DNA from 2 places in the Neorhizobium sp. DAR64872/K0K18 genome. Region 2 is predicted to be linked to the other one. Evidence: predicted binding sites of a transcription regulator. Region 2 holds the regulator's gene; the other holds the start of a gene.
What was found. The regulator PhoB, encoded in region 2, activates phosphate uptake and scavenging genes when phosphate is short. The targets are predictions, from matches to a motif close to TGTCATNNANCTGTCAT.
Positions count from the first base shown of each region.

Region 1: the regulator PhoB is predicted to act here: its motif matches at 6,445-6,461, upstream of ACQY1P_RS18595 (YdcH family protein).

Region 1 is NZ_CP191446.1:2,648,361-2,663,180, forward strand. Features, by position in the region: gene ACQY1P_RS18555 (peptidoglycan -binding protein) at 1-394, opposite strand, end outside; gene ACQY1P_RS18560 (hypothetical protein) at 398-1,468, opposite strand; gene ACQY1P_RS18565 (inositol monophosphatase family protein) at 1,623-2,423, opposite strand; gene ACQY1P_RS18570 (hypothetical protein) at 2,632-2,988, shown strand; gene ACQY1P_RS18575 (tetratricopeptide repeat protein) at 3,012-4,139, opposite strand; gene ACQY1P_RS18580 (thiamine phosphate synthase) at 4,148-4,801, opposite strand; gene ACQY1P_RS18585 (sulfite exporter TauE/SafE family protein) at 4,938-5,723, shown strand; gene ACQY1P_RS18590 (ArsR/SmtB family transcription factor) at 5,831-6,088, shown strand; gene ACQY1P_RS18595 (YdcH family protein) at 6,207-6,383, opposite strand; gene ACQY1P_RS18600 (YdcH family protein) at 6,613-6,816, shown strand; gene purE (5-(carboxyamino)imidazole ribonucleotide mutase) at 6,838-7,335, shown strand; gene ACQY1P_RS18610 (5-(carboxyamino)imidazole ribonucleotide synthase) at 7,344-8,417, shown strand; gene ykgO (type B 50S ribosomal protein L36) at 8,562-8,687, shown strand; gene ACQY1P_RS18620 (tetratricopeptide repeat protein) at 8,795-9,448, shown strand; gene ACQY1P_RS18625 (alpha/beta fold hydrolase) at 9,458-10,495, shown strand; gene pyk (pyruvate kinase) at 10,558-11,997, opposite strand; partial or broken gene ACQY1P_RS18635 (DUF1036 domain-containing protein) at 11,997-12,371, opposite strand; gene ACQY1P_RS18640 (N-formylglutamate amidohydrolase) at 12,662-13,459, shown strand; gene ACQY1P_RS18645 (DUF1244 domain-containing protein) at 13,483-13,791, shown strand; partial or broken gene ACQY1P_RS18650 (GapR family DNA-binding domain-containing protein) at 13,889-14,023, shown strand; gene ACQY1P_RS18655 (DUF2312 domain-containing protein) at 14,140-14,397, shown strand; gene ACQY1P_RS18660 (hypothetical protein) at 14,445-14,820, opposite strand, start outside.
Region 2 is NZ_CP191446.1:364,006-378,825, forward strand. Features, by position in the region: gene ACQY1P_RS07240 (GAF domain-containing sensor histidine kinase) at 1-370, shown strand, start outside; gene ACQY1P_RS07245 (response regulator transcription factor) at 373-1,098, shown strand; tRNA gene ACQY1P_RS07250 (tRNA-Thr) at 1,131-1,206, opposite strand; gene ACQY1P_RS07255 (NAD(P)H-dependent flavin oxidoreductase) at 1,323-2,279, opposite strand; gene ACQY1P_RS07260 (hypothetical protein) at 2,575-3,846, shown strand; gene ppk2 (polyphosphate kinase 2) at 3,897-4,775, opposite strand; gene phoR (phosphate regulon sensor histidine kinase PhoR) at 4,873-6,189, shown strand; gene ACQY1P_RS07275 (substrate-binding domain-containing protein) at 6,385-7,419, shown strand; gene pstC (phosphate ABC transporter permease subunit PstC) at 7,607-9,091, shown strand; gene pstA (phosphate ABC transporter permease PstA) at 9,088-10,404, shown strand; gene pstB (phosphate ABC transporter ATP-binding protein PstB) at 10,420-11,235, shown strand; gene phoU (phosphate signaling complex protein PhoU) at 11,287-12,000, shown strand; gene phoB (phosphate regulon transcriptional regulator PhoB) at 12,126-12,809, shown strand; gene ACQY1P_RS07305 (DMT family transporter) at 12,791-13,705, opposite strand; gene ACQY1P_RS07310 (ArsR/SmtB family transcription factor) at 13,831-14,619, shown strand; gene ACQY1P_RS07315 (PACE efflux transporter) at 14,558-14,820, opposite strand, start outside.

The DNA.
Region 1 (14,820 bases), 1.2 Mb from region 2:
TAACCTGCCGCTCGTTGGAGAGTTCACCCGTCAGAGTGGTCACGCGGGAATTGGCCGCGTCGCTTGCACCACTGCCCTGGTTGAGAAGCTGCTGCAGCCGCGACCGGTCGCTTTCAGCAACCGCCAGCGACGATTGCAGGTTGGCGAGCTGGTCTTCGATATCCTGATTGTTGCCCTTTTCCAGCGCCAGAAGCTCTGTCAGTTCCGCGATCTGGCTGTTCAGCCGGTTCAGAACCTCGTCGCGACCGGAAATCTCGCGGGTGAGCAGAAACTGCGCCAGCACGAACACCGTCAGCAGGAACATGATCGCCATCAAAAGCGTGGTCAGCGCGTCGACGAAGCCCGGCCAGTAGTCCACGCCGTGCTGGCGGCGACGGTTCTTGCCCAGCGCCATGGTCTACTTGCTCCCGATCTTGTCGGACTGACCGATCTTGTCGGAGAGCCGGTCCAGCGTGCGCCGCAGGGCCTTCGATTCTTCCTGCTGCGCCTCGATCCAGTCGCGCAGCATCTGCTGCTCGTTGCGCATGTTCTTGACCAGCCCCTGAATGCCTTCGGCAAGGTTTGCCATGGCAGCAAGCGACTTCTCGTTCTGCTGGACATCACCGCTGCCGGTTCTGCCCTGAGCCGCCGCAATCTTGCGCAGCTCGTCGGCAAGCGTCTTGAATTCGCCAGAGGAACCAGCTGAAAGCCCTGCCGCCGCAACCGGCGCGTCCGATCCCGTATCGGTCACCGATGAGAGCCAATTTTCGAGTTCCGTATAGAACCGGTTCTGGGCACGTCCTGCCTGGAGATCGAGGAAGCCGAGGATCAGCGAGCCCGAGAGGCCGAGCAGCGACGAGGAGAACGCCGTGCCCATACCGGCAAGCGGCTGCGCAAGACCGGTCTTGATAGCCGACAGAATGTCGTTGGAGCCGCCGGCGCCCGGATCGAGCGCACCGATGACGTCGCTGATCGAGCCGATCGTGCCGATCAGGCCCCAGAACGTGCCAAGCAGGCCGAGAAACACCAGGAGCCCGATCAGGTAACGGGACGTATCCCGAGATTCGTCGAGGCGGGTGCCGATCGAATCGAGAATGGAGCGCAAGGTTGCGGTCGAAAGCGCCGTCTTGCGGCGACCACCGATCAGCGAGCGCATCGGCGCCAGAAGTTTCGGCTCGCGGCCCACCTTGTCGACGGTGCCGGCAGCGCGGAACGAGTTGAACCAGCGCACTTCCGGAATGAGGCCGATGACCTGCAGGAAAACCAGGACGATACCGATCAACAGGACGCCGAGGATCAGACCGTTCAGACCCGGATTGGTCTGGAACGCTTGTGCGGCCTGGCGGTACAGGATCGAGCAGACAAAACCGACGATGATCAGGAAGATCAGCATCGTCCAGAGGAAGGAAGCCGGGTTGGAAAGCTTTTCGGTAAAACGGCGGCGGTTAGCTTCAGTTTCGTCCAGATCGTCCACTGTCGCATTCGCCATAATAAGCCTCGCCTCTGGGTCGCGTCGCGCGGAGGCTAGAGCAAAATTGCGACGAATTGAAGTGTCGCCACGGTGCAAAGACCGGGACAAGCCGAAGTTTTTTCCTCGCCATTTCAAATGACAAGCAGCACTCCGGCCGTCACCGCATCAGCAATCAGCGCGACGGAACCGGACGATTGGAAACTTCCAGCAGCGCCTTCTGGATCAGCTCGTTGCCGGCAACAATGCTCTTGGTGCCGAACATGTCGGTCGAGCCCTTGATGTCGCTGACAAAGCCGCCCGCTTCGCGGATGAGGACGAGGCCGGCAGCAATGTCCCACGGCGAAAGACCAATTTCCCAGTGACCGTCGAAGCGACCGGCAGCGACATAGGCAAGATCAAGCGACGCAGCGCCAAGGCGACGAACGCCCGCCACTTCGCCCATCACATGGCGCAGTTCGACCAGGAACTTGCCGTGATCGCCGCGGCCGAGATGCGGCACGCCGCAACCAACCACGCAATCGGACAGGACCCGGCGTGCGGCAACGCGAATGCGACGGTCGTTCAGGAACGCGCCGCCGCCCTTTTCTGCCGTATAGAGTTCGTCGGTGCCCGGGTTGAAGATCACGCCGGCGACGATTTCGCCATTGCGCTCCAGCGCGATCGACACCGCGAACTGCGGAATGCCGTGCAGGAAGTTGGTCGTGCCGTCGAGCGGATCGACGATCCAGCGATGGGCGCCGTCCGTGCCCTTCTCCTCCTGGCTTTCCTCACCGAGGAAGCCGTAGGTCGGGCGCGCCTTCATCAGCTCGTCATGGACGATCTTTTCCGCCTTGAGATCCGCCTGGGTCACGAAATCGCCCGGTCCCTTGACCGAAACCTGCAGGTTCTGAACTTCGCCGAAATCCCTGGAGAGCGACTTGCCAGCCTTGAGGGCGGCCTGAACCATGACGTTGAGAAGGGCTGAGCGGGCCATGCGGGAAATCCTGATCGTATGGTCCCGAACATGCATCAGCCGGGACGTGTCTGTGGCGAATTGTCTTGATTGGCCGGTTCAAGACCACAAAACCAAGGGAAATTCAAGTCGAAGCCGACAAAGCCCGCGTGAACGGACAAAATGCGACATTGCCCGCCTGCCTGCGATCTGCCAGAACGCCGGCTATCGAGATTTTAGGAGTATCACCGTGAAGATCGCATTGCCATTCGGCATCAGCCTCGGACTTGTGGGCGTGATGACCATGCTGTCGCTGGGTCTGATCTCGGCGCTGCCGGCCGATACCCAGTTGCCGATCCACTTCACCCTGACCGGCACACCGACCAGCACGGCACCGGCCATGATCGCGCTGCTGCTTCTGCCGGCCTGCGCGCTCTTCGTGACAGCCATGTTCGCACTTGGCCCCCGCATGGGCGGCCGTATCAAGGCCTCGCCGGGCATCTACCTGATCGTCTGGCTGGTAACGCTGCTGATCCTGGCGCTTGCCCACGGCTTTATCATCCGCCACGCCCTGTTCACGCTGGCGGCGATGAAGGCAACCGCCTGACCACTTGAACTACTGGCGGTTGACTACTGGCGGCGGAAGCGGTTCGCCGCGTCGATCGCCTGGCGCTGCTGCTCGTCGTTGATGCCGAGGTAGAAATCCTCAAGCGCCGCATCCTGCAACCCGGCACGCCTTGAAAGCACATACCACTTGGCGGCCTCGACCGGGTTCGGTCGTGTCCCCAGCGCCTCGATATAGAGATGCGAGAGCTTGTTCTGGGCAACCACATTGCCGCGATGGGCCGCAATCCGCAGCCATTCGAAGCCCTTGTCGTAGTTGCGTTCGCCGCCGACTCCGTTGACGAACCAGATGCCCATGTCGAGCTGCGCCGTGTCGAACCCGGCCTTCGCCGCGCGCTCCAGCCAACGGCGAGCCTCGGCCTTCTTCTCCTCGGGCACGCCCTTCATGTTCACGTAGAGCTGGGCCACCGCATATTGCGCATCCGCCACGCCCTGCTTTGCCGCCCGCTCGTAGAAGGGCAACGCCAGCTTGAAACCTTTATCGCCGGGATTGTCCGACACCAGGATCTGGCCCCAGTTGAACTGCGCCGATGAATTGCCGGCTTCCGCCGCCTTGCGCATATAGTCGTCGGCCTTCTTCTTGTCGGCGGGCACGTAACGGCCGCTCATCAAAAGAAGCGAATACTGGAACATGGCGGCAGGATCGCCGCGCTCGGCAGCCTGCCCGTACCAGAAGGCCGCGGTCTTTGCGTCGCGGTTGATGCCGAGCCCCTTGCTCATCATTTCGGCGACAAGCGTCTGCGACGCCGCATCGCCGGCCGACGCACGCTTCAGTGCGACATCGAGCGCCTTGACGTACAAGCCGCGCTGGAACGCACCATAGGCCTCGTCGATCGGGCCCGTATAGGGCTTCTCCGGCGGCAGTGGCGGCAAGGTCACGCCCATGCGCTGATAGAGTTCGACACCGGCGGACGGCACGATGCCATCGGGCTGTGCACCGCGTTCGACGCCCATTGCATCCGGCGCGACCGGTCTCGTCACCACTTGACGCGACTGCGCCGCCGTCGGCCCCTCCTGCTCCACCGCACCGGGTTGCTGCACCTGCGCAATTGCCGAATGCGGCAAGACGGCCGACGCGGAAAGGCTGGCGGCAAGCATCAGGACGGTGGATGAGGCGCGACGAATCGATGGCATAGAGACCATCAAGCCTCAAACCGTGGCGCTTTTTCGTCCAGATCGGCGTTGACCAGTCGAACTGCTTCCTGCGGTCCTTCGGGATGATCGAAGACAGCCAGTCTCAAAGCCACGAATTCCGCTCCGTTTTCGGCAACCTCGAGCGCCGAGGAAATGTCCGTGCCGCCCATGGCGATGCAGGGAATTTCCACCATCGAAGCCCACCATTCCGCAAGCGCGACGTTCTTCGGATGCGCCTCCGGCTTGATGTCGCCATCGAGCTTGCCGAAGAAAATATAGTCGGGGCGGCGCTCGCCCACTTCGAGCGCCGTGTGACGCTCGGATGCACCACCGGCGCCGACGATCATCTTCGGGCTGAATTTCTCGATCGTTTCTTCCAGCTCTTCCATCGAACCGGCCATATGCAGGCCATCTGCCTTGACGCGACCTGCGACGCGGCTGTCTCCGGCGATCAGCGCTGCGGCACCCGCAGCCTGGATCATCGGCACCATGAGTTGGGCGCGGTCCTGGAACGCGGTATCGTCTTCATCGTATTGCGGCAGGATCACCGAGGCGACATCGCCGCCCGCAAGCGCCTTCTCCAACCGGTCCGCCTGCGCTTTCGCATCCGCATCCTGCGGCACGATCAGCACCAGACGGCAACGCTCTTCCTGTTTCTTCATGTTTCTTCCCATGCAGCGAACCGCAACCCGGCGATCCGCACTCGTTTTCTCTTGAATGATTCGATAGACCGGAAGGATTGCGCAATCAACCGCTCATCCCATCTGCCCGCCTCAACGGTGCAAGCCTGAAGTGCCCATGCCAGACATATTTTCCTCCGATACGCTCAGCCTCGCCTTCTTTGCAGCAGCGGTGCCCGCCGTGATGCTGGTCGGGCTTTCCAAGGGCGGCATTGGCGGCGCGATCGGCCTGATGGGCATGCCGCTGATGTCGCTTGCCGTCGACCCGGTCAAAGCGGCGGCGATCTTCCTGCCGATCCTGATCCTGATGGATATCGTGGCGCTTTGGTCCTGGCGCCATTTCAACGACAGTAAAACCCTGCTGATGATCCTGCCGGGCGGTGTCATCGGCATCGCGCTCGGCTGGGCAACATCGGCCTATGTCTCCGACGACGCATTGCGGATCGTCATTGCGGCAGCAACCATCTTCTTCGCCCTCCGCTACTTCTGGCAGGTCTACGGCCCGGATAAGAACCGTCCGGCCGCCGCACTGCCGCATCGTCCGGCGGCCGCCACGTTCTGGGGCGCGCTGTCGGGCTATGCCAGTTTCGTGGCGCATGCCGGAGGCCCGCCCTTCCAGATCTACGTTCTGCCGATGAAGCTGGATCCGAAGAAATACACCGGGGCCAGCATCCGCTTCTTCGCCATCGTCAACGCCGTCAAGATCATCCCCTATTTCCTTCTTGGCGCATTGGGGGCCGAAAACCTGACGATCTCGGCGACATTGCTGCCGGCAGCCCTGGTCTCGACCATGCTCGGTGCCGCGATCGTCAAGCATCTGAAGTCGGAAGTGTTCTATCCGATGACCTACGCGCTCGCTCTCGTTGCCGGCGTAAAGCTTCTGTGGGACGGCCTGCCGATCTGACCGGTCCATCCGAACATCATAAAAAACCCAATTACAATAAGGCCTTCCGCCGGTCGCGAGACACGAAAACGGTTGATGCTTCGTCAAGTTATGCTTAGCTTCAAACGATGACACTCGATCCGTTTTCAGCCATTGCCGACCCGAACCGGCGCCATCTCCTCGAAGAGCTGAGACGCGCGCCGAAAACCGTGAATGAACTTGCACAAGGACTGCCGATCAGCAGGCCGGCCGTCTCGCAGCATCTGAAAGCACTGCTGGACAGCGATCTCGTGACTGTCACACCAGAGGGAACGCGGCGCATCTATGCCGTGAACGGCAGCGGCTTCACCCGGCTCAACCTGTGGCTCGACCAGTTCTGGACGTGAATTCTGGCCGCGACTGTGACGTTACGACCAGAACTGTTGCTTTTAGTCTTGGAATTTATCGTGCCGCTGTGGGCACCCTCTCACGAATGTACGTGAGGCGCGTGGCGCTTTTGATCGCCTAATGACGGGTGTCGGTCTTTAACCGCTCCACCTCGTCTTTGATGCGCAGCTTGCGGCGCTTGAGCTCTGCGATCTCACGATCGTCGGCGGATGGAGATGCGAGAACGGACTGGAGTTCCTCTTCGAGGTCGCCGTGCTTCTTTTCAAGCGATGCGATATGCGCCTGGACGGTCATGTGGCATGTTCCTTCCTTAGGTACCTGCCTTGGCACTCCTCTGAGCCAAGGCTTCAGGTTTGCAACAGAAGTGTGACACGGTTGGTCCGCTTTGTCGAAGGAGAAATCATGGTCTCTCAGCGGCAAATTCGTGGCGTCGGCTAACTTCCAGTTAACGCGGTTTGATGGTAGGAGCTTGCGGATGAAGCCGGGGTTTGCAAAAAGCCGGCGTAAAGAATGGGGACTGAGCATGCGTGATCAGGAACAGGCGGATAACCGGCTGGTACTCGCGAAACTTCGCCAGGAACACGAAGATTACGACGCCGCGATCAATGCCATGATCAAGGTCGGCTGTGAGGCTCTTCGCATCCAGCGCATGAAGAAGAAGAAGCTGGCCATCAAGGACCGGATGACCCAGATCGAAGACCAGATCATTCCCGACATCATCGCTTGAGTTCACCTTAAAGGGCCTGGAATGTCAGAAAGACCCGCAGTCGCCATCATCATGGGCAGCCAGTCCGACTGGGAGACCATGAAGAACGCCGCCGACACGCTTGATACGCTCGACATCGGTTACGAAGCACGGATCGTCTCGGCACACCGCACGCCGGACCGGATGTACGAATTCGCCAAGAGCGCCCGCGACGAGGGCTTCAAGGTCATCATCGCCGGTGCCGGCGGCGCTGCCCACCTGCCGGGCATGACGGCGGCCCTGACGCCGCTTCCGGTGTTCGGCGTGCCCGTCCAGTCGAAAACGATGAGCGGCACCGACAGCCTCTACTCGATCGTCCAGATGCCGGCCGGAATTCCCGTCGGCACGCTGGCCATCGGCCGAGCCGGCGCGATCAATGCCGCCCTTCTTGCTGCAGCGGTGCTTGCCCTTTCCGACGATGACCTTGCCGACCGGCTCGACGCCTATCGCGCGCACCACACCGCATCGGTCGCCGAATATCCCATCGACGAAGCACCCTGAGAAACATCATGACGATCCGCACCATCGGCATAATCGGCGGCGGCCAGCTCGGCCGCATGCTGGCGATCGCTGCCGCACGCCTGAACTACCTCATCATCATCCTTGAGCCGCAGGCCGACTGCCCGGCCGCCCAGGTCGCGAACGAACAGATCACGGCGGCCTACGACGACAGGACGGCGCTGGCCGATCTCGCCAGCCGCTGCGACGTCGTGACCTACGAATTCGAAAACGTACCGGTCGAGGCAGCCGAGTTCCTGCAGCAGTCGGTTCCAGTCTACCCGCCGGCCAAGGCCCTGGAAGTGGCGCAGGACAGGATTGTTGAAAAGCAGTTCCTCAACGGCTGCGGCATCGAGACCGCAAGGTTTCATTCCGTCGACAGCCAGTCCGATCTCGAAGCAGCGCTTGCAGACTTCGGCGGCAAGGGTGTCTTGAAGACCCGCCGCATGGGCTACGACGGCAAGGGCCAGCGCGTGTTCCGCTCCAGCGACGACAAGGCCGACGGCGCTTATGCGGACCTCGGCTCGGTGCCGATGGTTCTCGAAAGCTTCGTGCCCTTCGAGCGCGAAATCTCGATTATCGCCGCGCGCGCCAAGGATGGCACGGTCTCCTGCTACGATCCGGCCGAGAACATCCACCGCAACGGCATCCTTCATACCTCCACCCTGCCCGCGACCATTCCAGACACGACCGCGCAGACCGCGCGCAGTGCCGCCGAAAAGCTCCTCGCTGCCCTCGACTATGTCGGCGTGATCGGCATGGAATTCTTTGTGATGGCCGATGGCACCCTGATTGCCAACGAGATCGCACCGCGCGTGCACAATTCCGGTCATTGGACAGAGGCTGCCTGCGTGGTCTCGCAGTTCGAGCAGCATATCCGCGCGGTGGCCGGCGCAAGCCTCGGCGATCCGCGCCGTCATTCCGATTGCGTGATGACCAACCTGATCGGCGACGACATCCTCGACGTGCCCGGCTGGCTCGCCAGGCCCGACGTGCTGGTCCACCTCTACGGCAAGACAGAATCCCGTCCGGGCCGGAAAATGGGCCATGTCACGGAGCTGAAGGGGCGGAAAACCCGGTCATAAAGTGCGTCACAAGGTTGACACGCATCCAGCCACGGGTTATCTGCACGCCAACCTGAGCGCGCCCCTCGTCGACAGATAGGCGGCACGCTTTCGATTGATAGAGACAAGCGGCTCTTTGAGCCCACAGACTTCTGGACCAGTACAATGAAGATCAAGAACTCGCTCAAGGCGCTGAAGGCTCGTCATCGCGATAACCGTCTGGTTCGCCGCAAGGGCCGCGTTTACATCATCAACAAGCAGAACCCGCGCTTCAAGGCCCGCCAGGGCTGATTTGCGCTGATATCGACGTTTTGTCCGGGCACGCCTGAGACGATCAAATTGTCGGTAGCGTGAAATTTCGGGTTTGACCTTCGGCGCATGCGGATTACTTTATCCGCATGCGCTATTTTCGTTCAAGCTTCGTGATCCTTGCTGTGTGTGTTGCGGCGCCTGCCTTTGCGCAGACGCTGCCCCAGCCCATGCCGCCATCCCAACCGATGCCTCCCGCTCCGCCGCTGGAAAGTCCGGCGCAGGGAGGTACGCAGGCAGCACCGAATGCCGGCCAGCCTCTCAACGCCAGGGTCGACCCGCTATTTGCGGCGCTGAAACGTGAGCGCAATCCGGAAAAGGCGCGCGGCATCGCCACGCAGATCGCCATGAACATGGGTGAGTCGGGCAGTCCCACAGTCAATCTCCTGATGGGCTGGGCGGCCACGGCCGCCAAGGAAAAGCGCAACGCCGCCGCCCTCGACTTCCTCGACCGCGTCACTCTCATCGATCCCGCCTATGTCGAAGGCTGGAACCGCCGCGCCACAATGCATTACGCGATGGGCGACCAGCGCAAGGCGATGGCCGATATTGCCGAAGTGCTGAAGCGTGAGCCTCGCCATTTCGGCGCGCTGGCCGGTCTTGCCGGAATCCTCACCGAAGCCGGACGGGACAGCCAGGCGCTGAATGCGTGGGAGCGTTATCTCGACATCTACCCCGCCGATCGCGAGGCGCAGGAGGCTGTGACCAAGCTATCCGAAAAGATCGCCGGCAACCGAACCTGATGGGCCGCCATGGGGATTGTACCTCTCATCTTGTCTCTCATCGCATTCGGCTTCGGCTTCACGGCCTGGAAGGCGAAAGCGATCGAGGCCAACCTGCCGAACGACGGTGAACTTACCGATCTCGGCGATATCCGCATCAACGCCCTTCACGTCGCAGCACCAGCCGAGGGCGACCTTCCCCCGATCGTCTTCATCCACGGCGCCAGCGGCAATCTGAAGGACCAGGAAGCAGCGTTCCGCAGACCGCTAGAAGGGCGCGCCGAAATGCTGTTCGTCGACCGTCCAGGTCACGGTTATTCCGAGCGTGGCGGAGAAGAGAACGGTTTCCCGGATGGCCAGGCCGACACGATTGCGCGCCTGATGGATCGTTACGGCATCGACAAGGCAATCATCGTCGGTCACTCCTTCGGGGGCGCGATCGCCACATCCTTCGCGCTTTACCACCCGGAAAAGACAGCGGGCCTGCTTCTGCTTGCGCCTGCCACCCATCCATGGCCGGGCGGCGTCGACTGGTACTACAATCTGGCAGCCCGCCCTTATCTCGGACGCCTGTTTACCCGCTTCCTGGCGCTGCCTGCCGGGCTGGTGCTGATGGAGAAGGCAACCCATGCCGTCTTCCATCCCAACCCCCGTCCGGACCGCTATCTGGACGGCGGCGCCACCGCACTGGTGTTGCGGCCCGAGAACTTCCGCAACAACGCGATCGACGTCGCCAATCTCAACGACTACGTCACCAGGGTCGCACCGCGCTACAGCGAGATCACCGCACCGACGCTGATAATCAACGGCGACAGCGACAAGATCGTCTCGATGGATATCCATGCGAAGGCGCTGACGGCCGCCGTCGCCGGTGCCGAACTGGTCGTCATCCGCGGCCTCGGCCACAAGCCGGATTACCTCGCGACCGATCTCGCCATAGCCGGGATCGAAAAGCTCGCAGGCCACCACCGCGACCTGCAGTCCGTTGCCCGCAGGGTCGAGGCGCGACTGGCGCAGGTGGTCGACGAGCCCATGCCGGACATGGATTTCTCGATCGAGAAGACCTGAAACGACAAAGGCCGCCGGATCACTCCGACGGCCTTTCATATTTCGCACTGTTGAAAGCGGGTTTACACCCCACTCTGTCCATCTGCGCCGATATAGGCGATGCGCAGCATGTTGGTGGCGCCCGGTGTGCCCAGTGGCACGCCGGCCGAGATAATGATCCGGTCGCCTGGCTTGCCGAAGCCTTCGGAGGCGACGATGCGGCAGGCGTTGTTGACCATGTCGTCGAGGTCAGTCGCGTCGTGGGTGACGACGCAGTGCATGCCCCAGCCGATCGACAGTCGACGCGCGGTCTTGACGCTCGGCGACAGTGCCAGGATCGGAACGTTCGGACGCTCGCGCGAAGCGCGAAGGCCTGTTGTGCCCGACGATGTGTAGGTAACGATCACGGCAAGCCGCAGCGTCTCTGCAATCTGGCGGGCAGCAAGCGAGATTGCGTCGGCACCGGTTGCTTCCGGCGTCGCGCGCTGCGCGTAGATGATGCTCGGATAAAGCGGATCGTCTTCCACCTTGCGGGCAATCGACGCCATCATCGAAACGGCTTCGACCGGATACTGACCGGACGCCGATTCGGCCGACAGCATGATCGCATCGGCACCTTCGAACACGGCAATCGAGACGTCGGAAACTTCGGCGCGGGTCGGAACCGGCGCGCTGATCATCGATTCCAGCATCTGGGTCGCGACCACGACCGGCTTGCCGGCGCGGCGACATGCGCGTGTCAGCTGCTTCTGGATGCCGGGGACCGCCTCGATCGGCATTTCGACGCCAAGATCGCCACGGGCCACCATGACGGCGTCGGAGAGATCGATGATCTCGTCGATCCGCTCGAGTGCCTGCGGCTTTTCGATCTTCGACATGATGCCGACGCGGCCGCGGGCAATCTTGCGAACTTCGGCTAGATCTTCCGGGCGCTGAACGAAGGACAAAGCGACCCAGTCGACATCGTCGGTCTCAAGCACGGCATCGAGATCGGCGCGGTCCTTGTCGGTGAGCACGCCAACGGCGAGCAGCGTATCGGGAAGGCTCACACCCTTGCGGTCGGAAATGCCGGTGCCGGCCACGACGGTGCAGGTGATCGACGTTCCGTCAACCTTTTCGGCCCGCAGCGCCAGCTTGCCGTCATCGATCAGCAGGCGATCGCCGACCTTCACCGATTCGAGAATTTCGGGATGCGGCAGGAAGACTCGGTTCTCGTCGCCGGGAGCCTCGTTATTGTCGAGTGTAAACGTCTGGCCTGGGACCAGCGTCACCTTGGTATCGGCAAACTTGCCGACGCGCAGTTTCGGACCCTGGAGGTCGGCGAGGATGCCGATCGGGCGACCGGACTTCTTTTCGACGGAGCGAATACGCTCGATCAGCGTCCGCATCATCTCATGGCTCGAATGGCTCATGTTGATGCGGAAAAGATCCGCGCCTGCCTCGTGCAGCTTGGCAATCATCTCCTCGTCGGAGGATGCCGGGCCGAGTGTGGCAAGGATCTTAACTTTGCGGTATCGCCTCATCAATTCTGGCCTTCCTGGGATCCGGACGTGTCTGAAAGCTGGACCATCCAGCTGCCCTGACGGCCCGTGTCATATTCCTTGAAACCCATGCGCTGGAAGCCACGGGTGAAGCAGTCGTCGACGCCGACGACCTTGAACTCGTTCTCGGCAACGCACATGTTGACGCCGCCGGTCCAGCGGCCGCCGCGGGCCGCGTCCTCGGCATACAGATAATAATAGCGGGACTGCAGCTCGCCTTCGATCAGCGTCGCGCAGGTTGATGCGGGTACCTGCCACCAGCCTTCGGTGTTCCAGCCATCCTTGGCACGGTAGCCGATCGCCACGCCGACGAGGTTCTGGGTTCCGTTGCAGACGCGGAAATCCGCAAGTGCCGGAGACGCCATCAACAGCGGCGCACTGACGCAGAGCGCGGATGCCACGGCAGGCACAGAAAACAGGGCGGAAAGATATGTTCTAAGGGATTTTTTCGACACGGTTTCCGTCAGGACTCCATGGTTATTCGTGATGCACTTTCTCGCGCGGCAGGGTTTGAAAGTCAACGCAATCTAATCGATTATATTCTGAACGCCCGCCGGGGGCCGCTTGCCTTGTCCGCGGCGACCATGGCAGGAAACGGCCGAGATATCACCGGGACAGGCTGCGCAAAACAATGGTACAAGCCCCGATGGACACAGACGACTTCCAACCGTTCGAAATCATAGACGGCGATTATGACGGCGGGATGGTTCTTCTCGCCGACCACGCAATGAACCGCCTGCCCGCCCGCTACGGCGATCTTGGCCTGCCAGAGGACGCATTCCGGCGCCACATCGCCTTCGATATCGGCATCGAGGGATTGACCCGCCGGTTGGCCGACATTCTGAACGTGCCGGCCGTGCTCGGTTGCTTTTCCCGCCTGCTGATCGATCCGAACCGCGGCGAAGATGATCCGACGCTGATCATGAAGATCTCCGACGGCGCCATCGTTTCCGGCAACCACCCGATCACCCAGGAAGAATGGGATTTCAGGCTTACCACCTACCACCGGCCCTATCACCGCGCCGTCGAACAGACGATTTCAAGGGCCAGCGCGTCCGGCCGGGCACCGCTTGTTCTGTCGCTGCATTCCTTCACGCCGTTCTGGCGCGAAACGCCGCGGCCCTGGCATGCAGGCGTACTGTGGGATACCGACGATCGGGTCGTGGTGCCGCTGATCGAGCAGCTTCGCCTTCCCGGCGATATCGTCGTCGGCGACAACGAACCCTATGACGGCGCACTCAGGGGCGACACCATGTACCGGCACTGCATGATCCCGGGCATTCCGCACACCCTGCTCGAAGTGCGCCAGGACCTGATCGGCGACGAGCAAGGCATCGAGGACTGGGCACAAAGACTGGCGCCGATCTTCACGACGCTCAATGCAGACCCCACATTGCACGAGTACAAAATCTTTCCGTCGCGCACCGGCCCCTACCCCGCGTGAGCGTTCAGACAAAGGAGGTCACGATGACCGAACTTTCCAAGGAACAGCAGACCGAGCTCGAGGCTGCAGCCTTCCGTCGCCTCGTGTCACATCTGCGCGAGCGGACCGACGTTCAGAACATAGATCTGATGAACATGGCCGGCTTCTGCCGAAACTGCCTGTCCAACTGGTACAAGGACGCAGCCGACGAGGCAGGCCTTGCGCTCACGAAGGATGCATCCCGCGAGATCGTCTATGGCATGCCCTACGAGGACTGGAAAAATCTGCACCAGGGAGAATCCACAGGCGCTCAAAAAGCCGCATTCGAGGGCAACAAGCCGACCCATGGCTGACGCCCACGGACAAGGCCCGCGTATTTGGGCCTTGACCTTGCCGCCGCTTTTCGGCAGGTGACAGCCAATCAACACAGATCAAGATCAGGAGGCCCCGATGTCTGATGCTCATGGCGTCGCCCGCGACCAGCTCCGCGCATTTATCGAGCGTATCGAGCGACTGGAAGAAGAGAAGAAGACCATCGCCGACGACATCAAGGATGTCTACGGCGAGGCAAAGGGCATGGGCTTCTAAACCCCCTCAGATTCTATGTTATCAAAGCAAATTCAACAACTTGGTCGAAGCATATATGGCCGAGACGGTATGTGCGGTCGCCAGGACGGCCGACCCGGAAAGAGAAGTCAGACATGAGCGAGATCGAGACAAGCACTACGAACGTCGCCGCCGCCGAACTGCGCCAGTTCATCGAACGCATCGAGCGCCTGGAGGAGGAGAAGCAGACGATCGCCGATGATATCAAGGATGTATTCGGCGAAGCGAAAGGCCGAGGCTACGATACAAAGGCGATGAAAACGATTATCCGGCTAAGGAAAAAGGACGCCAACGAGCGCATCGAGGAGGAAACAATTCTGCAGACCTACATGGCTGCGCTTGGCATGGAGTGATAACTGGAGCGTCGATCCGGCTCGTCGGCCGGCGGCACTTAGGCTCGTCAGCCCACGGTATTGGACTGGGCGTCGAGCCCTGCCAGCCGGACCAGCACTCTCAGCTCGTCGGTCTTCACAAGGACGGCATCGCCGTAGTCTGTCCGGATGCGTCCCGCCTCGTTGATAAGTCCCATGGTCACTAGAAGCTCGTTGTCATACAGTCGAACCGCAAGTCTCGCGAGTGCCTCGCGATCATCAGTAGATATCTGGCCCCTGATCGAGCTGGCGACGTCTTCGAACGAGAAGCTCTCCCGATTCCCGAGGTCGATTCCTGACAGCCTATGGAAGAACGCTGCGAGCGTATCAAACTTGAGCTTTGCAAGCCGGCCTTCGATCAGCTCCGTCCTTACGATGGCTTGATCAGTAAAATCCAGTTTCTCC
Region 2 (14,820 bases):
AAGCGGCCAGACGATCGCCTGGGAGATGACCGACGAGACCGGCGGCACGCTTCGCGATCTCGATCCGACGGTCGCAATCGCCCTGTTCCGGATCGTCCAGGAAGCGGTCAACAACGCTATCCGCCATGGCCAGGCAGACCGGATCGACGTGGCGCTGACGCAGGCGGGCAGGGCCCTTTCGATCGAGGTCAAGGACGACGGCAGCGGCATCGGCGCGCCTGAAAACCGCGCCGGTCACGGCATCGACAACATGAAGACCCGCGCGCGGCTGATCTCCGCAAGGTTCGAGATCACCAGCGCCAAAGATCGCGGCACGCTCGTGCGGCTGACCCTTCCGATACAACCGAAGACGGGAGCGGAGATAGGATGATGATGGATGTCCTGATCATCGAGGACGACGCGCTTCACCGCTCCTATCTCCACGAGGCGGTGCGTGCGGCCCTTCCCGAGTGCCGTAGCGTTGTGGAGGCCGAAAACGGCCTCATCGGCGAGGCGCAGGCGCGCTCTTCCCGCATCGAGCATGTCGTGATGGACCTGCAGATGAGCGAGCGGAACGGCATCGAAGCGGCGCGCACCATCTGGCGCGAACGTCCCGATACGAAAATCCTGTTCTGGTCGAACTATTCCGACGAGGCCTATGTGCGGGGCGTCTCGCGCATCGTGCCCGAGGGCGCGACCTACGGCTATGTCCTCAAATCCGCATCCGAAGACCGGTTGAAGCTGGCGCTGCGCAGCGTCTTCATGGAATCCCAATGCGTGATTGACCGCGAAGTGCGCGGCATCCAGCAGAAAAGCCTCGGCAATTCGCTCGGCCTCAGCGATGTCGAATACGAAATCCTCATCGACGTCGCGCTCGGCCTCACCGACAAGGCGATCGCCCACCGCAAGCACCTGTCGCTCCGCAGCGTCCAGAACCGTCTGCAGCAGCTCTACGAAAAACTCGATGTCTACGAATCATGCGGCCGCAACCACGAAGGCAGCGAAGGCTGGTTCAACCTCCGCATGCGCGCCGTCGCGGTCGCCCTCCAGCGCAAGGTCCTCAACACCAGCGCACTTGAACGCGCCGAACGCGATTTGCAGGCATCGGGGCGGATGTGAGGGGGTGGTGAGATGAGAGGTATTGGGAAAAATGGTGCCGCTTAGAGGACTCGAACCTCTGACCCCATCATTACGAATGATGTGCTCTACCACCTGAGCTAAAGCGGCCTACGCAGCGCAAGGTGTTGCCTTCTGCGAGTGAAGGCGCTGATACAGGCAATGGGGCGTGATTTCAAGCCGGTTTTCGATTGGCGTGAAATTTTATCGATGCGCTCCTTGGACTATCAGAGGGCGAGCCTTGTGCGCGCGTCTGCATATTCGCGCTCCAAGCGGCCGACCAGATCCGCGACTGAGGTCACTGATTTAACGGCGCCGACGCCCTGGCCGGCGCCCCAGATGTCCTTCCAGGCCTTCGGGCCGCTTACAGCCGCGTCGAAATCCATCTTGGTCGGATCGGCGCTTGGAAGCGCATCCGGATCGAGCCCCATCGCCGTCACTGAGCCCTTCAGATAGTTGCCGTGGATGCCGGTGAAATAGTTGGAATAGACGATATCGGAAGCGGAGGATTCAACGATCATCTGCTTGTAGCCGTCGACGGCGCGTGCCTCATGCGTGGCGATGAAGGGTGAGCCGATATAGGCCATGTCGGCCCCCATCGCCTGCGCCGCCAAGATGCCGCCGCCGGTGGCGATCGAGCCGGCGAGCAGGAGCGGGCCGTCGAACCACTCGCGGATCTCCTGACTAAGCGCGAAGGGAGACAGCGTCCCCGCATGACCGCCGGCACCGGTTGCGACAGCAATCAGCCCATCGGCACCCTTGCGGATCGCGGACTTCGCATGCCGGTTGTTGATGACGTCATGCAGCACGATGCCGCCATAGGAATGGACCGCTGCATTCACTTCCGGCACCGCGCCGAGCGAGGAGATGACGATCGGCACCTTGTATTTCACGCACATCGTCAGATCGTGTTCCAGCCGCCTGTTGGACGTATGAACGATCTGGTTGACGGCGAACGGTGCGGCGGGCCTGTCGGGACTGGCCGCATTATAGGTGGCAAGATCCTCGGTCATCATGGCAAGCCATTCGTCCAGCTGGCTTTCCGGTCGAGCATTGAGGGCAGGGAAGGCGCCGATAACGCCGGCCTTGCACTGCGCCAAGGTCAGTGCCGGATGCGAGATGATGAACAGCGGCGACGCCACGACGGGAATTCGCAGTCCTTGTCTCAGCACGTCCGGAAGCATCGGCAATCTCCTTTTGGTTTACGTTTACGCACACGTAATATCGGTTTTAGCAGATGCACTCGGCTCGGGAAAGATGGCTCCGTCTGGCGAAGGTATGCGTGCCATGCGCACTGGCGGCTCGATAAGCGTCTGTTTCCGCGGCATTCTCACGCCTAACCATATCTTCTCCCCAATCTTGGCGAAGGAAGGCCATTGACCACCGGCTTGCAGTTCGGCGACGGAGAGGTTACCGAAAATTAACGCCGTCTTTTCAGCAAGGCCGGCAGTCGGGTATGCACAACCGGAAGGATCCGCAGTGAGCGGTTTGGAAACAGCCATCAGGAATGCCCTTGATCGTTCCGATCGGACCGATGGCGACACGCGGGCACGGATTTATCAGTCGGCGCGACAGGCGCTGGAAGCAGGTCTGCAGCGCCAGGGCGTGACCGACAAGCTGATTGTCATGCAGCAGCAAAAGCGGCTGGAAGAAAAGATCCGCGAGATCGAGACGGAGGAAGTGGACCGGCTGGCCGGTCCCGCTATCGAGCCTGACGAGATCACTCACCCTGTCATCGACCCGGTTGTCGCACCTGCCGCCACGGCCAGAGCCGCAGCTCCAGATGTCGCAGCCCCGATCGTTACGGATGAAAGGGTAGCCGCCCCCGATCCGGATACCGGTCTCGGCGGCGCAACACGCGCACCATCCCCGGCAAATGACCAGAGGCAGCCCAACGATGTCCAGTCGGCCGGGGATCTCGGAAGTCTCGGCGCCGCGCGCCCGGATTTCCGTCCGGCCTCATCCGAAGTGCCGCAGATGGACGGACTGACCTCGGTCGAGCCGGACCGCGTGCAACGTGGCCAACCGCCTGTTGCCAAGCCCGAGCGCGGCAGGAAGCGGCGCGGATCTCTCGACGCCGAGACGAACCCTGCAGCCAAGCCGCGCAAGAGCCGTCGTCAGCGGCTGATCTCCTGGCTGCTGAAATGGATCATCTCGCTTGCAGTCGTCGGCGTCGCTTGCTGGTATTTTTATAATTCGGGTCTGGTCCAGTCGGTGATGGACGAGGCCCTGCAGGCCGCCAACCGGGCGTCGCAATCGCAGGCGGGTCCCAATGCGCGCTTTGATCCTCGCGGCGGCTTTTCCGATGAATGGGCGCAGGTCTTCGAACCGAAGCAGATCGATACGCTGCAGGTCGGTCGCGAGGCAAAGGCAGAGGCTGCAACCGGTTCGGAAGGTCCAGCCGTTCGGCTCCTGTCGGCAACCCCGCAAACCGGCGGTGATATCGCCGTCACGGTTCCGGCGGATGTATTGCAGCGTCTGGCAGGCGGGCCGGCCACCATCGCAGTCACCGTCCAGGCTGGCGGCAACCAAGGTGTCCAGATGTCGATACGCTGCGATTTCGGCAGCCTTGGGGGCTGCGCAAGACATCGGTTCACGGCAACCCAGGAGCGACTGGAAGCCCTGTTCAAGGTCAGCTTCGACCGGGCGATCGCGCCAAACGCGCCGGGTCGCATCCTGATCAATACCGGCCTCGACGGTGCCGACAGACCGGTCCTGCTCTACTCCGTCCGCATTTTGCCCGCAGGCTGAACCCCGAACGCCGGACGACAACGTCGTCCGGCTCGCTCACCTGTCTGTCTCTATTTCAGGAACTTGCTGCCAAAGCCGAGGATCTTGTCGTCGATCTCGCCGATCGCATCCCTGTCTTTCCCCTCGTAATCGAGGGACCCAAGAATGTGGCGGATGACGTTCAGATGCGCACGCCGCTTGTCGTTTGCCAGCACCACCGTCCATGGCGCAAGCTTGCTGTGTGTTCGCTCCAGCATCTGGTCGCGCTTTGCGGTGTAGTCAGGCCATTTGTTCAGTGCCGCGATGTCCATCGGCGAAAGCTTCCAGATCTTCAACGGATCGTGGCGCCGGTCGTGAAACCGCTTCAGCTGCATTTCCTGGCCGATATCCAGCCAGAACTTGAACAGATGGATATCGTCGTCGACGATCATCTCTTCGAACTGCGGCACGTCCTTCATAAAGGCTTCGTATTGGCCCGGCTTGCAGAAGCCCATGACAGGCTCGACCACGGCGCGATTGTACCAGGAGCGGTCGAACAGCACGATCTCGCCCGACGTCGGGAAATGCGACACGTAACGCTGGAAATACCATTGGCCCGCTTCGGTGGGCGAAGGCTTGCTCAACGCCACCACGCGTGCAGATCGCGGATTGATATAGGAGCGGATGGACATGATCGTACCGCCCTTGCCGGCAGCATCCCGCCCCTCGAACAGCGCAATCATCCGCTTGCCGGTATCCTGCAGCCAGTACTGCACCTTCACGAGCTCGATCTGCAGCTTCTCCAGCTGCTTGGCGTATTTCTCCTTGTCCAACTTGTGGTCATAGGGAAAGCCGCCGGATTCCAGCGCGTGATCATGCACCCAGCCGGGCAGTTTCGGATCGTCAATGTCGAAATGCCTCAGCTTGCCATCGATTTCCAGTTCCGCTGACCGGCTGCTTGTCTCTGCCATGATTGCTGTCCTTTTTCCTTCGGCGGCCGAAACGGCTGCGACTGCTTCAACGGTTTGCAGGGCTTGAGGTTTCCCTCAGGACCGATGCATATCTGTCATGCAAGCGTTATATGACCGCAAGTTCGACCAAACAAAAAGGGGTTCGCGCGTGGAAGCGTTGCCGAAGGAAGAGCGCGGGTTTGCGCAAGAGCTGGCACTTCGCTTCCGGCGCGAGTGGCTGCTGCTTCTGCTGCTCTCGACGATCGCGGTGATCGCTTTTGTTGCCGGCGCGAACGATCTTCTGGTCTTCGCGCTCTGGCTTCCCCTCGTCGTCGCCGTACTGTCCCGGCCCTTGCCGGAGATACCTGTCGTACCGGTTGAAATGCCTGTTCCGGAGCCACCCGTCTTCGACCCGCTGCCGCTGATCTCGGCAACTCTCGGCACGCTGGACATGCCGGTCGTGGTGCTGGGTGGAGACATCACCGTTCTCTACCGCAACAAGGCGGCGGAGCGGGCCTTTGGCGATCTGCCGATCGGCACCCATCTGACGGCGCGGCTGCGGTCGCCCGGTATTCTCGACATGCTGCGCGAAACCATCGCGACCGGACAACCCAACCAGATCGAACATTCCGAGCGACTTCCGTCCGAACGGGTCTTCATCCTGCGCGTGGCGCCGATCGATATCGCCGACCTGGCACCTGGCATGGGAAACTATTACCTCTTGTCGTTCCGCGATGTCTCCGAACTGCGAAGCATCGACCGGATGCGATCCGATTTCGTCGCCAATGCAAGCCATGAGCTGAGAACGCCGCTTGCCTCGCTCAGAGGCTTCATCGAGACAATCCAGGGCCCGGCTCGCGGCGATCCGAAGGCGCAGGAACGCTTTCTCGGCATCATGCTCGACCAGGCGACCAGGATGAGCCGACTGGTGGACGACCTTCTCTCGCTGTCGCGGCTGGAACTGAAGTCGCATATTGCTCCGGACCAGACCGTGGACCTGAAGCCGCTGATCATCCATGTCAGCGACGCGCTCTTGCCTTTGGCTGAGGAACTGGGCGTCGAAATCCGCCTGCATCTTCCCGAAGGCAGGGTCGATGTGCTGGGCGATCGAGACGAACTGATCGAAGTGATCGAGAACCTCATCGAGAATGCCTGCAAGTATGGCCAGGAGGGCAAGTTCGTCGATGTCTTCCTGAAAGGCGGCGGCAGGCTGCCGGTCGAAGTCAATGTCATCGACAAGGGTCCGGGCATTCCCGCTGAGCACGTTCCCCGCCTGACCGAGCGTTTCTACCGCGTCAGCGTCGCCGACAGCCGCTCCAAGAAGGGCACCGGATTGGGGCTTGCCATCGTCAAGCACATCCTCACCAGGCACCGCGCCCGCCTGCTTGTGAAGTCGGAACTCGGCAAGGGGACCGAGTTTACCGTCCGTTTCTGACATAAAACCAACCCAGTTTTCCCGGTCTCTTCCAGAACGTCAATATTTTCAACAGCTTGAATTGTCACAAATGTTTCACCGAAGTGACATAAAAGCTAAGGCCAAGGGCGGCTATGACCAGCGGGCCGAGAGCCGGCAAATGTCTAAGAGGCCGGCATGACAAGATTTCTGGAAACCCATACCGGGAGAACTTCGATGAACATGTTCAAACTTTCCGCAGCAGCCCTCGTGGCCTCTGTTGCCTTTGCCGGCGTTGCATCCGCACGCGACCAGGTTCAGGTTGCCGGCTCCTCCACCGTTCTTCCCTATGCGAAGATCGTTGCCGAGACCTTTGCCGAGACCAACCCGAACTTCAAGGCACCGGTTGTTGAGTCCGGCGGCACGGGCGGCGGTCTGAAGGCATTCTGCTCCGGCGTCGGCGAAGGCACGATCGACGTTGCCAATGCTTCGCGCAAGATCAACAAGAGCGAAGCCGAAGCCTGCAAGGCTGCCGGCGTCACGGACGTTCAGGAAATCCGCATCGGTTACGACGGCATCGTATTCGCTGCCGACTCGTCGAACGGCGACATGAAGATCACCCCGAAGGATCTCTACAAGGCATTGGCTGCTGAAGTCGTCGTTGACGGCAAGCTCGTTGCCAACCCTTACAAGAACTGGTCGGAAGTCAATGCGACCCTGCCGAAGGGCCCGATCGCAGCTTACATCCCAGGCTCCAAGCACGGCACCCGCGAAGTCTTCGAAGAGAAGATCATGGCTGAAGGCTGCAAGGAAGCCGGCGCGACTGACGTCATCAAGGCTGCCATCACCGATGCCAAGCAGGCTGCTGCCAAGTGCGTTGCAGTTCGCAAGGACGGCGCAGCTGTCGACATCGACGGCGATTACACCGAAACGCTGGCCCGCATCTCGGCCAACAAGACCGGCCTCGGCGTTTTCGGCCTGGCCTTCTATGAAAACAACATGGACAAGCTGAAGGTCGCGACCGTTTCGGATGTCGTTGCTTCCACCGAAACCATTGCTTCGGGCAAGTACCCGGTGTCGCGCCCTCTGTTCTTCTACGTCAAGAAGGCTCACCTCGGCGTTATCCCAGGCCTCAAGGAATATGTTGAGTTCTTCATCTCCGACGAAATGATCGGCCCTGACAGCCCGCTCGCCGAATACGGCCTGGTTGCTGCTCCGGACGATCAGCGCGAACAGGTCCGCAAGGACTTCGAAGCCGGCAAGACCATGTAATCAAAATTCCGGCGCCGCTTCTTGCGGCGCCGGTCTTCTTTCGTGCCAGGCGGCGACTTGTCCGTCGTGCGACAGAAGCAAAGCTTGGCGTCAGTCGCTGCGTTTTGGATGGCGAAACATATTGATTCCGATGGTGGGATTTGTGCGGTAATGGGTGCCGTCGATGGCGGTAGGCCGGGGGATTTTAATGAGCACACCATTGATTTTATTGATTCTGGCGATAATTGCGATCGCTTGTTACGTTGTCGGAACCAGGCACGCCCTGGCAATCGCCGGCGGCCGTTCCTCAAAGCTTCATTCACGTCCGGGCTACTACGGCACCTTCGTCGCACTCTGCGCCGTTCTGCCGTCGGTTCTCATCCTGGCCGCGTGGCTGGTCGTCAGCCCCCTCTATATCAACTCCACTGTCCTCGATGGCTTTCCTGAAGACGTAAAGGCGCGTTCGCCGGCCGAACAGGGTCTCTCCTTCGGCATGGTAAGCTCGCTTGCGCGCGGCATGAACGTACTGAGCCTGGACGAGATCGAGCGCATCGGCGGAAATCCCGTCGAACTGCGCGCAGCGCTTGGCGCTAAGGGCGTCCCGCTTGCCGGCGACCCCGAACCATACATGGTCGAGTCCGCTGGCGATCTCAACGTCATGACCAAGATCAGCAACTGGGTTATGACCGCGGTAGTCCTTCTGGCAGCCCTGATCGGCGCCGGCTTTTCCTACACGCGCATCGCGCCGCGGTTTCGGGCTCGCAACCGTGTCGAGAAGGTGATCCTCGCCAGCCTCGTCGTCGCATCCTCGATCGCGATCCTGACGACGGTCGGCATCGTCGCCTCGATGCTGACGGAAGCGACCCATTTCTTCACCAGCATCCCGCCGTGGGAATTCTTCTTCGGCACCGTGTGGGATCCGCGCTTTGCGGCCGCCGGCGCCACGGACTCGGCTGGTCAGTTCGGCCTTATCCCGCTGCTTCTCGGCACACTCTATATCGGCTTCGTCGCCATGCTCGTTGCCGTCCCGAGCGGTCTGTTTTCCGCGATCTACATGTCGGAATACGCCTCCCGCGGTGTCCGCTCCGTGGCAAAGCCTCTGCTCGAAGTTCTCGCCGGCATTCCCACCATCGTCTACGGCTTCTTTGCCCTGACGACGGTCGGCCCATTCCTGCGCGACCTGTCTTCGCAGCTGAACGGCCTTGTCACAGGCGATTACGCCAACTTCATCCAGGCACAGAGCGTTCTCACTGCCGGCTTCGTCATGGGCATCATGCTGATCCCTTACGTCTCGTCGCTGTCGGACGACATCATCACCGCCGTGCCGGGAACGCTTCGTGACGGCTCGCTCGGTCTCGGCGCCACCCAGTCCGAAACCATCAAGAAGGTCGTCCTGCCGGCAGCCCTGCCGGGCATCGTCGGCGCCCTCCTGATGACCGCCTCGCGCGCCATCGGCGAAACCATGATCGTGGTGCTCGCCGCCGGTGTCGCCGCCCGCATGCAGCTCAACCCGTTCGAGCCGATGACGACGGTGACCGTCAAGATCGTCAGCCAGCTGACGGGCGACCTTGAATTCACCTCGCCGCAGACGCTCGTCGCCTTCGCACTCGGCATCACGCTGTTTGCGATCACGCTTTGCCTCAACATCTACGCGCTCTACATCGTGCGCAAATACCGGGAGCAGTACGAATGACCGACGTGGTTTCCTCCACCGCCGGCGTCTTGGCCAAGCCTGCCCGTCGCGATATCGGTATCAAACGCCGCTACGCCGCCGAGCGCCGCTTTCGTGCCTATGGCATCGCTGCTCTCTCGTTCGGCATCCTGTTCCTGATGCTCCTTCTGTGGTCGGTCGTCTCGAAGGGCTATACCGCCTTTCAGCAGACGATGATCACCATCCCTGTCGAGTTCTCGCAGCAGATCATCGACAAGGATAATGTGCGGGCTACGGATCCGGCCAAGCTGATGACGGCCAACTACCCGATCGTCGCCCGCAATGCGCTGGCGAAGGTTCTGGGCGTCGCCGAAAACGATCGCCAGGGTCTGCGTGCCGTCAACCAGATGATTTCGGACGGCGTTCGTGGCCAGCTGCGCGATATGGTCGTTTCCGATCCTGAGATCATCGGCACGACCCAGACGGTTTCGCTCCTGGCGGCCGGCGATATCGACAGCGCCGTGAAAGGCCAGATCAATCTCGACGTGGCGGAAACCAGCCGCAAGGTGTCCGACCAGCAGGTCGGATGGATGAAGCAGCTGACCGACAGCGGTGCGCTCGCCAAGGAATTCAACACCGGCATTTTCTTCAACGGCGCGTCCAGCCGTCCGGAAGCAGCCGGCGTCGGCGTCGCTCTGATCGGCTCCTTCTACATGATGCTGATCGTGCTCGTCCTGTCTCTGCCGATCGGCGTCGCAGCCTCGATCTATCTTGAGGAGTTTGCCCCGAAGAACCGGTTCACCGACCTGATCGAGGTCAACATCAACAATCTCGCAGCGGTCCCGTCGATCGTCTACGGTCTCCTCGGTCTCGCGGTCTTCATCAACTTCATGGGCCTACCGCGCTCGGCCTCGCTGGTCGGCGGCCTGGTTCTGACGCTGATGACGCTTCCGACCATCATCATCGCCACCCGCGCGGCGCTGAAAGCAGTGCCACCGTCGATCCGCGCCGCAGCGCTTGGGCTCGGTGCCTCGAAGATGCAGACCATCTTCCACCACGTCCTGCCGCTTGCCATGCCCGGTATCCTGACCGGTACGATCATTGGCCTGGCGCACGCGCTCGGCGAAACCGCGCCGCTTCTCTTGATCGGCATGGTCGCCTTCGTGGCAAACTATCCGACCACGCCGATGGATCCGTCGACGGCACTGCCGGTACAGATCTACATGTGGGCCAACGAGGCGGAACGCGCCTTCGTTGAACGAACCTCGGGAGCGATCATGATCCTGCTCCTGTTCCTGATCTTGATGAATGTTGGCGCAATTCTCTTGCGACGCCGCTTCGAACGGCGTTGGTAGAGGAAGGGGGAAGCAATGAACATGATGTCAGAAGCTGCAGTTGAGAAGGCGCTGGTCAAGAAAATGAACGACGTTGCATATAAGATGATCGGCAAGGATGTCTCCGTTTATTACGGTGACAAGCGCGCTCTTTATGACGTGAACCTGAATGTCCGCCAAAATACCGTCACTGCTTTGATCGGTCCGTCTGGCTGCGGCAAGTCCACCTTCCTGCGCACGATGAACCGCATGAACGACACGATCGAGGGTTGCCGCGTCACCGGCAAGATCACGCTCGACGGCGACGATATCTACGACAAGGAAATCGACGTCGTGGAGCTGCGCGCCCGGGTCGGCATGGTGTTTCAGAAGCCGAACCCGTTCCCGAAGTCGATCTACGAGAACATTGCCTACGGTCCCCGCATCCACGGCCTTGCCCGCGGCAAGACGGAAATGGACGCGATTGTCGAGGCAAGCCTGCAGCGCGCCGGCCTCTGGGCAGAAGTCAAGGATCGCCTGCATGAAGGCGGTACCGGCCTTTCCGGCGGTCAGCAGCAGCGCCTTTGCATCGCCCGTGCGATCGCCGTTTCGCCTGAAGTCATTCTGATGGACGAGCCGTGCTCGGCACTCGACCCCATCGCCACGGCCAAGGTCGAGGAACTGATCCACGAACTGCGCGCCAACTACACGATCGTGATCGTCACCCACTCGATGCAGCAGGCAGCCCGCGTTTCACAGCGCACGGCAATGTTCCATCTCGGCCATCTGGTCGAGGAAAACGATACCGACAAGATGTTCACCAATCCGGATGACCAGCGCACCCAGGATTACATCATGGGCCGCTTCGGCTGATGCGGGCGCAGAGCCCGTCAGCCGCAACTGCAGACATCAAGGATCAGACACATGGTTTCGACCCATATTCTCTCGGCCTATGACGAGGAACTGAAATACCTGAACCGCCGGATCTCCGAAATGGGCGGCCTGGCGGAGCAGATGTGCGGTGATGCCGTGCGTGCGCTCGTCAACTCCGACTCCGCACTGGCCCAGAAGGTCATCTCGGACGACGTCATTCTCGACCATGCCGAGCGCGATATCCAGGACAAGGCGATCGTCACCATCGCCAAGCGTCAGCCGATGGCGGCCGACCTTCGCGAGATCATCGGCACGCTGCGCATCGCAGCAGACCTGGAACGCGTCGGCGACCTTGGTAAGAACACCGCCAAGCGCGTGCTCGCCGTGCAGGGAACAGGCGTCCCGCGCAAGCTCGCCCGTGGTTTGGAGCATCTTTCCGAACTGGCGCTGGTGCAGCTCAAGGACGTTCTTGATGTCTTCGCCAACCGCTCTGCGGAAAAAGCCGAGATCATCCGCCAGCGCGATGAAGAGATTGACGCGATGTACACCTCGCTGTTCCGCGAACTCCTCACCTACATGATGGAGGATCCGCGCAACATCACCACGTGCACCCATCTCCTGTTCTGCGCCAAGAACATCGAGCGCATCGGCGACCACGCGACCAATATCGCCGAGACCATCTACTACATCGCGACCGGCGCACAGCCGGAGGGCGAACGTCCGAAAGACGATACGTCCAACATGCTCGGCTCCGCCGGGACATGATGCAGCTCGCCCGAAATCGCCCGCCGGTTTCGGGACGATAACTGCCAAAACCAATGACCTGAAGCAGCGCGAGCGGATCTGGCGGATCTAAGTGCAGTTCGGGACGAGTGACGGAGCAAGTCGGAATGCAGCCGAAGATCGCAGTCGTGGAAGACGAAGAGGCCCTCAGCGTCCTCCTTCGGTATAACCTGGAGGCCGAGGGTTACGAGGTCGATACCGTGCTTCGCGGTGACGAAGCGGAAATCAGGCTTCAGGAGCGCGTTCCGGATCTTCTCATTCTCGACTGGATGCTGCCGGGCGTTTCAGGCATCGAACTCTGCCGTCGCCTGCGTATGCGGCCGGAGACGGAACGCCTGCCGATCATCATGCTGACGGCGCGCGGCGAAGAAAGCGAGCGCGTTCGCGGGCTTGCCACCGGCGCAGACGACTATGTGGTCAAGCCGTTTTCGACACCGGAGCTGATGGCCCGCGTCAAGGCGATGCTGCGCCGTGCCCGACCGGAGGTGCTTTCGAGCGTCCTCAAATGCGGCGATATCGAACTCGATCGCGAAACCCATCGCGTTCACCGCAAGAGCCGCGAAGTTCGCCTCGGGCCGACAGAGTTTAGACTTCTGGAATTCCTGATGGCCTCGCCCAGCCGCGTCTTTTCGCGCTCGCAGCTGCTCGACGGCGTCTGGGGCCATGACATCTATGTCGACGAGCGTACCGTCGACGTGCATGTAGGGCGCCTCCGGAAGGCGCTCAACTTTTCCAACATGCAGGACGTCATCCGCACGGTCCGCGGTGCCGGCTACTCGATGGAAGCCTGAGCACCGCGTCTCCTAGCCGGCAGCGTCATGGCAATCACGCCGGTCACGACGCAGGCGAGACCGAGCCAGGCTGTCGAGGCAAGTGTTTCGCCGAGAAACACGACGCCGATGCCAACGCCGATCGGCACCCGCAGATAGGCCTGCGCCGTCGTGCCGACGGAGCCCAGCGTCTGGACCAGCCGGAAATAGATGACGAAGGCCAGCGCCGTCGAAAATACCGCCAGCGCCAACAGGGCGAGCATGGAATCGGCGCTGGGCGTCAGCGTCCAGGGCCGATCGACCACGAGGCTCACGGGAATGAGGATGGCCGCCCCTGCAATCAGCGATCCCGCGGCGGGCATCATCGGGTCCAATCCTTTAAAATTCTTGCCGAAGATGGCAGCCGCCGCATAGCAGATCGTCGCCGCCACGATGGCGAGTTGCGCCCAGAGGTTCTCGCCCGAGCCGGCAAGCGCCTCCATGCCGACGATCAGGCATATGCCGACAATGCCTGCGGCAACTCCAAACAGCTTGGCCGCAGAGACGCTTTCATGGCGGGTGATCAGCGCCGTCAACAGAAAGGCGAAGATCGGCGTCGTTGAACTCAAGATGGTGGCAAGGCCCGCATCGGTCGTCTGTTCGGCCCAGGCGATGAGGGTGAAGGGGACCGCGCTGTTGAGGCAGGCCTGAACCGTGAAAAGCTTCCAGGTCTGCCGGTCGGTCGGCAGCTTCAATCCGCGAAGGCGTAGTGCCGCAGCGAGAATGAGCCCGGCGACCAGTGTTCTGACGGCAATAAAGGTGACAGGCGAAATCGTCTCCACACCGACTTTGATCAGCGTGTAGGACGCGCCCCAAAGCGTCGCGAGCGTGAGGAGCAGCAACAGATCCGTTGCCATGCTTGTTTTGGTGTCCGCCATTCCAGTTCCTATCCCCATCCATGCAATCTCCGCCCGCTCTTAGCGGAGAGAGGAAAAGAAATGCTTCGGCGACGGCCGAACCGTTGATCGCTGACGGCAAAGTTTTCCGGTGCTAGAACTGGATCATGTCCAATATGGTTTCAGGAAATACGATTGCGGAAGTTGCAAGCCTGATCGGCGATGTCGCGCGCGCCAACATGCTGTCCGCGCTGATGGGCGGCCAGGCGCTGACGGCGGGCGAACTGGCACGCCATGCCGGCGTCACCGCGCAGACAACCAGCGGCCATCTCGGCAAACTGGCCAAGGCGCATCTGATCGCAGTCGAGAAGCAGGGCAGGCACCGCTACTACCGGCTTGCCTCTCCGGAAGTCGCGCACGTGATCCACGCGTTGATGGCAGTCGCCGCGGATGGGCCGAAGCGCCATCATCCTGTCGGCCCGAAAGACGAGGCGTTACGGCTTGCCCGCACCTGTTACGATCACATGGCAGGCCGCCTCGCCATCGCGCTCGCCGACTCCCTGACCGGCAACGGCTATCTGCTGCTCGGCGATGGAGCAGGCCTGATCACCGACGAGGGCAGACGGTTCTTTTGTGATTTCGGGATCGATCTCGACCAGCTGACCCGCTCGAAACGCCCTCTGTGCCGGACATGCCTCGATTGGAGCGAGCGGCGGCCGCATCTGGCGGGACAGCTGGGCGGAGCGCTGCTGTCCCGCGCACTCGCCGTCGGCTGGATCGGTCGCCGGGAGGAAACCCGGGCCCTGCGGATCACGCGCGCCGGAGAGATCGGGTTTGCCGAGACATTCAGGCTTCCATCGGACTGGCGTATCGCACCGTCCGAAACTCTGATGGTCAGGCGGCTTCCTGGGTCTTCCATTCCGGCAGCGGGAACAGCTTGTCGTAGCCAAGATTGAAGAGATAGGCATAGACCACGTAGAACAGCGCGATCGCGATATCCATTGTCAGCGCATGGAGAAGGGTAATCTGCAGATACCACGCGATAAACGGCATCAGCACGACCAGCAGACCGATTTCGAACAGCACCGCATGAGCAATGCGCAAGGCAGGCGTCTTTAGCGTCGTACCCCGTCGCGCCTGCAGAAAGCGGTCGAAAC